DNA from 3 places in the Plantactinospora sp. KLBMP9567 genome. Region 3 is predicted to be linked to each of the others. Evidence: predicted binding sites of a transcription regulator. Region 3 holds the regulator's gene; each other region holds the start of a gene.
The links. The regulator HrcA, encoded in region 3, represses chaperone genes, less so after heat shock. The targets are predictions, from matches to a motif close to GGTTNGCACNCTCNNNNNGAGNGTGCNAACC.

Region 1 (3,274 bases), on a different contig from region 3:
CGAGGGCTGTTCGGGGCAAGGTCGTCGAGGTCACGAGTTTGTTGTTGCGGATAACAATTCGGCAACGTGACGGACATCCCGGCATTGGCCAGCGGCGATACGCCGGAAATGATCGTTCGTGGCGGCTGGCTCGCCGGACACCCGGCGCGGCCCGGCCGGGATCAGGGCGCGGCGACCGGTGCCGTGGTGGCGGAGGTGAGCCGGATCAGGTCGGCCGGGGCGAGTTCGAGTTGCAGCCCGCGGCGGCCCGCCGAGACGTAGATGGTGGGGAAGCGCTCGGCCGAGGCGTCGACCACGGTGGGCAGCGCCTTGCGCTGACCCAGCGGACTGATCCCGCCCCGGACGTAGCCGGTGGTCCGCTCGGCCAGCGTCCGGTCGGCCAGCGACGCCCGCTTGCCGCCGACCGCCGTCGCCAGCGTCTTGAGGTCGAGTTCGCCGGTGACCGGTACCACCGCCACGGTCAGCACCCCGTCGACGCTGGCGACCAGCGACTTGAAGACCCGCTCCGGCGGTACGCCCAGCGCCGCCGCCACCTCGGCGCCGTAGTTCGGGGTGTCCGGCGCGACCTGGTACGGGTGCAGGGTGTGCGGGACCCGCTGCCGTGCCAGCAGCGCGGTCGCCGGGGTGCCCCTGCCCGCCATGATCCGCACCCTACCCGGTCGAGGCGGCCGGTTCCGGGGCCGGCACCGGACGGCAGAGCAGCACCGTGGGGGCGTCGGCGACCCGGGTCAGCACCAGGCTGATCGGTTCACTGCCGGCCAGCCGCAGGTCGCGGCGGAGCCGCTCCGGTTCCAGCGCGGAACCCCGCTTCAGGATCTCCGCCCGCCCGACGTCGAGGTCCCGCAGCCGGGCGCGCAGCCGCTTCAGCGAGAAGGGCAGCGACTCGACCACCTCCAGGCAGCGGGCGTACGGGGTGGGTCGGGCGGCGTCGGCGTAGACGTACGCGATCTCGGGGTCGGCGAGCGTGCCGCCGACCGTACCGGCGAACTCGGCGACCAGGTGCGCGCGGACCACCGCCGGGTCCGGGTCGTAGAGGTAGCGCCGGACCGGGCCGACCGGGGCCCGCCGGGTGCCGTCGCCGGTCAGTTCGTGCACCGCCGTACCGGCCAGCAGGGTGGCCCGGCGGGGCGCGGCGGCGAGCGGGCCGGACCAGACGGTCGCCTCGACCAGGTCGCCGTCGACGCTGACCCACTCGCCCTCGGCATCCGCCGGCAGCAGCCGGTGGTCGATCCCGGGTGCGACCTTGAAGACCGTCCGGGGGACCCGGCCGGCCAGGCCGAGCAGAAAGTCCCAGGGTGGGGAGTAGGCGGCCGGGTCGAAGATCCGCCGGCCGGTACCGGCCGTCCGCCGCGCCGGATCGCAGAACACCGCGTCGACCGGCTCGTCGACGGCGGTGAGGTCGAACCGGGTCGCGTCGCCGACGGTCACGGTGAACCGGTCGGCCACCCCGGCCGCTCCGGCGTTCGCGGCGGCCATCGCCGCGGTGACCGGATCGGCCTCCACGCCGTACACCCGGATGCCGGCCCGGGCGGCGGCGAGCGCGTCGGCGCCGAGGCCGCAGCCGAGATCGACCAGGGTGCGTACCCCGGCGGCGCGCAGCCGGGCGGCCCGGCGCGCCGCGACCCCGGGCCGGGTGGCCTGTTCCAGCCCGGCCCGGGTGAAGAACATCCCGGCCGCCTTCGGGCCGAACTTGGCGGTCGCCCGGCGCCGCAGCTCGGCCTGGGTCAGCGCGGTGGCGGCCAGCCCGGCGGGCACCCCGGCCGAGCGCAGCGCGGCCGCCGCGGCCAGCGGGTCGCCGCCGGCCAGCCCCACGGCGGTGACCAGCGCGGTTTCCCCCTCCGGGGTACGCAGCGCGGCGAACTGCTCGGCATCCACCGGAGCATTGTGCCGGCCAGAGTCACCGAAGGGCGTGTCGGGTTGGCACTCTCCTTGACGGAGTGCTAGCCGTCGGCATAACCTGCGGTTAGCACTCTCAAACCGAGGGTGCCAGCTTTCGGGCCGTTGTCCGGGAGCTGAACGCCAGGCGGACCGGCACCCGCGACGACGGACCCGCCCGGTGGCATGTGGCAGATTGACGCTGGTCGGCTCGCCGGCCGGTACAGAAACCAAGTACCCCAGGAGGGTATGCCCGTGACTACCGCGACCAAGGTTGCGATCAAGCCGCTCGAGGACCGGATCCTGGTCCAGGCGAACGAGGCTGAGACGACCACGGCGTCGGGCATCGTGATTCCCGACACCGCCAAGGAGAAGCCGCAGGAGGGCACCGTCCTCGCTGTCGGCCCCGGCCGTTTCGACGACGACGGCAACCGGATCCCGGTTGACGTCAAGGTCGGCGACACGGTCATCTACTCGAAGTACGGCGGCACCGAGGTCAAGTACGCCGGCGAGGAGTACCTGGTGCTCTCCGCCCGCGACGTCCTCGCCGTCATCGAGAAGTGATCTGACTGATCCACTGACGCTGCCCCGGACCGGCCCCGCCGGGCCGGGGCAGCGCTGCGTGAAGGGACCCTGTTAACACAATGGCGAAGATTCTGAGCTTCTCGGATGACGCCCGGCACCTGCTGGAGCACGGTGTCAACACGCTCGCGGACACGGTCAAGGTCACTCTCGGCCCGCGTGGGCGCAACGTCGTCCTGGACAAGAAGTTCGGTGCTCCGACGATCACCAACGACGGCGTGACCATCGCCAAGGAGATCGAGCTCACCAACCCGTACGAGAACCTCGGCGCGCAGCTGGTCAAGGAGGTGGCGACCAAGACCAACGACGTCGCCGGCGACGGGACCACCACCGCCACCGTGCTGGCCCAGGCGATGGTCCGGGAGGGCCTGCGTAACGTCGCGGCCGGTGCCGGCCCGGCCGGGCTGAAGCGCGGTATCGACCTGGCGGCCGAGAAGATCTCCTCGGCGCTGCTGGAGAAGGCCGTCGAGGTGGGCAGCCGGGAGTCGATCGCGCACGTGGCGACCATCTCGGCCCAGGACGCCACCATCGGCGACCTGATCGCCGAGGCGATGGAGAAGGTCGGCCGGGACGGTGTGATCACCGTCGAGGAGGGCTCGACCCTGGCCACCGAGCTGGAGGTCACCGAGGGCCTCCAGTTCGACAAGGGCTTCATCTCGCCGAACTTCGTCACCGACACCGAGGCGCAGGAGGCGGTGCTCGACGAGCCGTACATCCTGATCACCACCCAGAAGATCTCCTCGATCGAGGAGCTGCTGCCGCTGCTGGAGAAGGTCCTCCAGACCGCGAAGCCGCTGCTGATCATCGCCGAGGACGT
Region 2 (3,274 bases), on a different contig from region 3:
ACGACGCCCGCAGCCACAACCGGCGGCTGTCCGATCTCGCCCAGGCCATCGTCGACGGCACCGAACAGATCCCACCAACGACGGTCACCGGCCCGAGCCGGTGACATCCTCAGCGGGATCGACAGCCGCAACCCGTGCCGAGGGGAGCGATGTCGCGGCGCTCGGCAGAGGTGGTCGTAGCGTGCGGGGCCCGGGCGAACCGCCCGGGGCTCCCGTCCCCCCGATCCCCTCCAACGAACGTCCAGGTCCAGTTCCTCCGACGACCGGTCGACTGCCTCGTTGCCGGGGATTGGAGTAGCCGCAGTGGTGTAATCGACACCCAGACGGGGGCCTCGGTCGAGGCAACTGGGCATATCGGGCCGAACAGGCGTACGATGGGGTTATCCCGGAAGCGACGACAGCTCAGCCTTGAGGTGCCCGCCATACCGGCCCACCCCCCAGAGGGGGATGTCATGTCCAACCATCTCCGGACCGCCCAAGGCGCACCGGTCGATTCGGCCACCACGGCATCGCCGAAGCCCTCGGCCGCACCGCCGTCGACGTCGCCGACAACCCGGGTGCCACACACCCGCACCGGCGCCGCCTGGTTCGGGATCTGCGCCGCCGCGCTCATCTGCGTGGTGCTCATCGTCTTCATGCTGCAGAACACCCGCAGCGTCGAGGTCACCTTCCTGTGGATGCACGGCACTCTGCCGTTGGCCCTGGCCCTGCTGATCGCCGGTGTCGGCGTCGCAATCCTGACCATGGTGGTCGGCGCCGCCCGCATCACCCAACTGCGCAGGCTGTCCCGCCGCCAGCGTCACTGATCCGCGCCCTGGATCTGGGCGTACGACGAGCCGGGCGCGACGAGCCGCTGCGATTGCGCGGCTGCCCCTTCCGCGACCCCGCCGGCAAGTTCGACGCCTCGGCCTGCCGTTCTCCCGAGCTCAGCCCCTCGCCGGATCCCTTCCGGCGACGGGAGGAAGGAAGCTGCCATGACACACGCCACTGCCACCAGCCGCGCGACGACGATCTCGCCAACGCCGCCATCGACTCCACGACTGCGGATGGAACCCACCGGCTCCCGCCGTACCCTCCTGGACGGCGGTTGGTGGCCCCGCTCGACCGACCCCGTCGCGGAACTGCCGGGGCTCGTCCTGGCCATCGACAAACTACGCGGACCCGTCACCAGGCTCGTCCTCGCCGCCGACGGCTGGGACATCCACCCCCGCCGGCTGGGGGTGGGTGACCGGGTCCTCCGGCTGGGCTACTTCAGCAGCCAGCCCATCAGCCTACTCACCGCACTGTGCGCCAACGGCGACCGCGTCGACCTGCTGATCGTCCCCCCGAAGACCGCGAGCGACACCGCCGACGCGGCGATGGTCCTCGCCGCCGTCACCAGCAACCAGGTCCACCCCCAACACATCCTGCTCGCCGTCACCACGTCCGCTCCGCGTGCGGTCGATGACGCTCCCGTAGCCGTGTGGGAGGACGAAGGTGGTCAGTCAGGTCTCACGCCGCCCCGGATCTTGTCGGAGACGCGGTAAGGCGGCATCGCCCCACCGACGGCGTGGACAGACCACGGTGGGGCGGGGTTTTCGGCACCTCGCGTACCCGGCGGCGGCGTACGACGAGATTCCCGAGGAGGACGTTGTCCTTGCACTCTCGGGCGGCGAGTGCTAGACCGTAGTTAGCACTCGCCCTTCGTGAGTGCCAGCCGAATGGGATGAGCCCTTTGTGGGCGTGCGCGATGTGTTCGTCGCAGGTCGGTCCGAGCAGTGCTGAACGTCGGCACGACGAGTAGAGGACGACACAGATGGCCAAATTGATCGTATTCGGTGAAGACGCCCGTCGCGGCCTCGAACGCGGCATGAACATGCTCGCCGACACGGTGAAGGTGACGCTCGGCCCCAAGGGCCGCAACGTCGTGCTGGGTAGCGGATGGGGTGCGCCGACCATCACCAACGACGGCGTGAGCATCGCCAAGGAGATCGAACTCGACGACCCGTACGAGAAGCTCGGTGCCGAGTTGGTCAAGGAGGTCGCGAAGAAGACCGACGACGTGGCCGGGGACGGCACGACGACAGCCACCGTGCTGGCCCAGGCGCTGGTGCGGGAAGGACTGCGCAACGTGGCCGCCGGGGCGAACCCGGTCGCGCTCAAGCGCGGCATCGAACAGGCCGTGGTCGCGGTCACCGAGGCGCTGCGCCACCAGGCCCAGGAGGTCGAGACCAGGGCGCAGATCGCGGCCACGGCGTCCATCTCCGCCGCCGACCCCGTTGTCGGTGACCTCATCGCCGAAGCGATGGACAAGGTCGGCAAGGAAGGCGTGATCACCGTCGAGGAGGGCAACACCTTCGGCCTGGAGCTGGAGTTCACCGAAGGCATCCGCTTCGACAAGGGCTACATCTCGCCCTACTTCGTCACCGACACCGAACGGATGGAAGCCGATCTCGACGACCCGTACCTGCTCATCGTCGAGAACAAGATCTCGAACCTGACCGACCTCCTCCCGATCCTGGAGCAGGTCATGCATGCGGGCAAGCCGCTGGCCATCATCGCCGAGGACGTCGAGGCGGAGGCCCTCGCCACCCTTGTCGTCAACACGGTCCGCGGCACCCTCACCTCGGTCGCGGTCAAGGCGCCCGGCTTCGGTGATCGCCGCACGGCCATGCTGGCCGACCTCGCCGTCCTCACCGGCGCTCAGGTCGTCAGCGACACCGTCGGTCACACGTTGGGAAACGTGACCCTCGACATGCTCGGCCGGGCCCGCAGGGTGGTCGCCACCCTGGACGAGACCACCGTCGTCGACGGCGCGGGTGACCTGGACCAGATCGCCGGGCGCGCCGCGCAACTCCGCTCCGAGATCCAGCACAGCGACTCCGACTACGACCGGGAGAAGCTGCAGGAGCGGCTGGCCGCATTGGTCGGCGGCATCGCGGTGATCAAGGTCGGTGCGGCCACCGAGGTGGAACTCCGGGAGCGTAAGCACCGCATCGAGGACGCCGTCCGCAACGCCAGGGCCGCCATCGAAGAGGGCCTGCTACCCGGCGGTGGTGTGGCGTTGGCCAACGCCGCGGGCACGGCGTTCGACAAGCTCGACCTGGCCGGTGACGAGGCCACCGGCGCGAACATCGTACGGGTCGCGCTCACCGCGCCGCTCAGGCAGATCGCCAGCAACGCCGGCCTTGAGGGAGCGGTGGTGGCAGAGAGGGTCAGCTCACTTCCACCCGGCCAGGGCCTCGACGCCGCCACGGGCGAGTATGTCGACATGATCAAAGCGGGCATCGTCGAA
Region 3 (3,274 bases):
CGTGCGGCCGCTCGTGGATCTCGACGTAGAGGTCGCCGGCCGTACCGCCGCCGGGGCCGACCTCGCCCTGCTGGGCCAGCCGGATCCGCATGCCGTCCTCGACCCCGGCCGGGATCTTGACGGTCAGCGAGCGCCGGGTACGTACCCGGCCGTCACCCGCGCAGGTCGGGCAGGCGTGCGGGATGACCGTGCCGTACCCCTGGCAGACGGTGCACGGCCGGGACGAGACGACCTGGCCGAGGAAGGTCCGCTGCACCGACTGCACCTCGCCCCGCCCGCCGCACGCCTCGCAGGTGGCGAGATGGGTGCCGGGCGCCGTGCCGGCCCCGGAGCAGGTGGTGCAGAGCACGGCGGTGTCCACCGCGATCGGCGCCTCCACCCCGAACGCCGTCTCGTGCAGGTCGAGTTCGAGTCGCAGGATCGCGTCGGCACCGGGCCGGGTACGCGGACGCGGCCCGCGCGCGCCACCCGCCGCCCCGAAGAACGCGTCCATGATGTCCTGGAAGCCGACGAACGGCCCACCGGCACCGCCCGGGCCTGCCCCGGGGCCACCACCGGGGGCCAGCGGGTCGCCGCCCAGGTCGACGATCTGCCGCTTCTGGTCGTCCGAGAGGACCTCGTACGCGGCGTTGATGTCCTTGAACTTCTCGTGTGCCTCCGGATCCGGATTCACGTCCGGGTGGTACTGCCGCGCCAACTTGCGGTAGGCGCGCTTGATGTCGTCGTCGGAGGCGTCCCGGCTGACGCCGAGAATCCCGTAGTAGTCCTTGGCCACTGCGTTCCGTGTCCTCATGTCTGTCTCGCGTTACCGTCCGCCGGTCGTCAGGGTGAGCTTGGTGGTCAGTTCTGCGCCAGCACGTCGCCGACATAGCGTGCCACGGCCCGCACCGTGGCGATGGTGCCCGGGTAGTCCATCCGGGTGGGACCCAACACGCCGAGTCCGCCGACGATGGTCGTACCCGGACCGTATCCCGTGCTGACCACCGAGGTGGCCCGCAGATTGTCGATCTCGTTCTCGTCGCCGATGCGTACCTGAAGGGTGTTCGGCTCCACCTCGCCGATCAGCTTGAGCAGGATGACCTCCTCCTCGAGCGCCTCGAGGATCGGTCGCAGCGAACCCTGGAAGTCGAGCAGCCCGCCCCGGGTCAGGTTGGCGGTGCCGGCCATCACGATCCGCTCCTCGTGCCGCTCGACCAGGGTCTCCAGCAGCACCGTGGCGAGCGTGGTCATCGCCGGACGGAGCCCCGGAGGCACCTCGTCGACCAGCGCCTGGACCAGCGGCGGGGTCTCGGCCAGCTTCTCGCCAACGAGCCGCTCGTTGACCAGCCGGCGCAGGTCGGTCACGTCGTCGGCGCTGATCGGGGTGGGCAGCTCGACCAGCCGCTGCTCCACCCGACCGGTGTCGGCGATCATGACCAGCATCAGCCGGGTGGTGGAGATCGGCACCAGTTCCAGGTGCCGGACGGAGGACCGGGCCAGGCTCGGGTACTGCACCACGGCCACCTGCCGGGTGAGCTGGGCGAGCAGTCGGACCGTACGGTGCACCACGTCGTCGAGGTCCACCGCGCCGACCAGGAAGCGCTCGATCGCCCGGCGCTCGGCCGGGGTGAGCGGCTTGACCCGGGAGAGCCGGTCCACGAAGAGCCGGTAGCCACGGTCCGTGGGGACCCGGCCGGCGCTGGTGTGCGGCTGCCGGATGTAGCCCTCCTCCTCCAGCACGGCCATGTCGTTGCGGACGGTGGCCGGGGAGACCCCGAGCTGGTGCCGCTCGACCAGGGCCTTGCTGCCGACCGGTTCCTGGGTGGCGACGTAGTCCTCCACGATCGCGCGCAGCACGTCGAGCTTGCGGTCGTCGAGACCCATCCTCACCTCCCTGCGACGTCCCGGCCCCGGCTGGGCGAAACGACCGGGGCGGCCACGACGGTCGGGCCAGGTCCGCCCTGGCACTCGACTGTAGCGAGTGCCAGTCTACGACCAAGGCGTACCCGGCGCGATGATCGATTGGAGGGGCTATCCGAACCCGGACAACAGGCTTGCCAGCACACCCTACCCCGGTCGGCCTAGCAGGTACGGTCGGCCATTGTCCAGATTCAATCCGGGGGGCCGCTGGCGCCGGTTGAACCGGAGTCCTACCGTGACCTCCATGACTGAACCGCCTCGCCCTCCCGGAGAATACGGCGGTCCGCCCCCGGACCCGACCGCCCCGATGAATCCGGGCCAATACCCGACGCCAGGCGAGGGGTACCCCCCGCCCGCCGCACCCCAGTATGGTGCGCCCGGCACGCCCCCGCCGACCTCCGGCGGCGGCACGTACCCGACCTCCGGCGGCGGCACGTACCCGACGTCAGGTGGCGGGACCTACCCGACGTCAGGTGGCGGCACGTACCCGACCTCCGGTGGCGGTTATCCCCCGCCCGGGGGCTACCCGCCGCCCGGCGGTTACCCACCCCCCGGCGGCGGTTACCCACCCCCCGGCGGCCAGCCCCCGGGCGGCTATCCCGGTGCCGGTTACCCGCCGCCGGGCGGCTACCCGGGCAACCCGTACGGCGCACCGGCACCGTCCGGCTACGCCAACAGCGACGAGAAGACCTGGGCCCTGATCGCCCACTTCGGCGGCATCGTGGTCGGCTTCATCGCCTCGCTCGTCGCGCTGCTCGCCAAGGGCAACGAGTCGCCGACCGTACGCGCGCACGCGGTCGAGGCGCTCAACTTCCAGATCACCTGGGGCATCATCTCGATCGTCTCGCTCATCGTCGGCACCTGCACCCTCGTGCTGATCTTCCTGCCGCTGATCGCCTGGCTGGTGGTGCTGATCTTCTCGATCATCGCTGGCATGAAGGCCAACGAGGGCGTGCTGTACCGCTACCCGATGTCCATCCGCATGATCAAGTAGTGCCGGCAGCGCTGTGCTGGCCCGTGCCGGACCCGGCACGGGCCATCGCACTGTCGGGTCCGGGTCAGGGCAGCAGGTCCCGGACCACCGCGTCGGCCAGCAGCCGCCCGCGCAGGGTGAGCACGGCCCGCCCCGCGTCGTACGCCGCCCCGTCCAGCAACCCGGTTTCGCGGTGCCGGGCCGCACCCGCCCGTCCCGCGTCGTCCAGCGTTGTCAGCGGCAGCCCGGTGGCGAGCCGGAGCCGGAGCAGCACCTCCTCCACCCGCCGCTCCCGCGCCGACAGCACCTCCCGGGCCTGCCCGGGAGACTGCCCCGCACCGAGTCGGGCCGCGTAACTCGACGGGTGCTTGACGTTCCACCAGCGGACCCCGCCGACGTGGC

Region 1: a site for HrcA is predicted at 1,962-1,992, ahead of groES (co-chaperone GroES). Genes of this name have one in related genera too.
Region 2: a site for HrcA is predicted at 1,668-1,698, ahead of groL (chaperonin GroEL). Genes of this name have one in related genera too.

The regions. Positions count from the first base shown of each region.
Region 1 covers NZ_JAWQRR010000016.1:85,919-89,192, reverse strand. Annotated here, with positions in the region: gene ybaK (Cys-tRNA(Pro) deacylase) at 162-641, opposite strand; gene R6Y94_RS11865 (THUMP-like domain-containing protein) at 652-1,875, opposite strand; gene groES (co-chaperone GroES) at 2,125-2,439, shown strand; gene groL (chaperonin GroEL) at 2,520-3,274, shown strand, end outside.
Region 2 covers NZ_JAWQRR010000071.1:4,734-8,007, reverse strand. Annotated here, with positions in the region: gene R6Y94_RS44370 (GAF and ANTAR domain-containing protein) at 1-104, shown strand, start outside; gene R6Y94_RS44365 (lipopolysaccharide assembly protein LapA domain-containing protein) at 453-806, shown strand; gene R6Y94_RS44360 (DUF5994 family protein) at 975-1,526, shown strand; gene groL (chaperonin GroEL) at 1,796-3,274, shown strand, end outside.
Region 3 covers NZ_JAWQRR010000036.1:17,347-20,620, reverse strand. Annotated here, with positions in the region: gene dnaJ (molecular chaperone DnaJ) at 1-775, opposite strand, end outside; gene hrcA (heat-inducible transcriptional repressor HrcA) at 841-1,863, opposite strand; gene R6Y94_RS26525 (DUF4870 domain-containing protein) at 2,144-2,893, shown strand; gene hemW (radical SAM family heme chaperone HemW) at 2,958-3,274, opposite strand, start outside.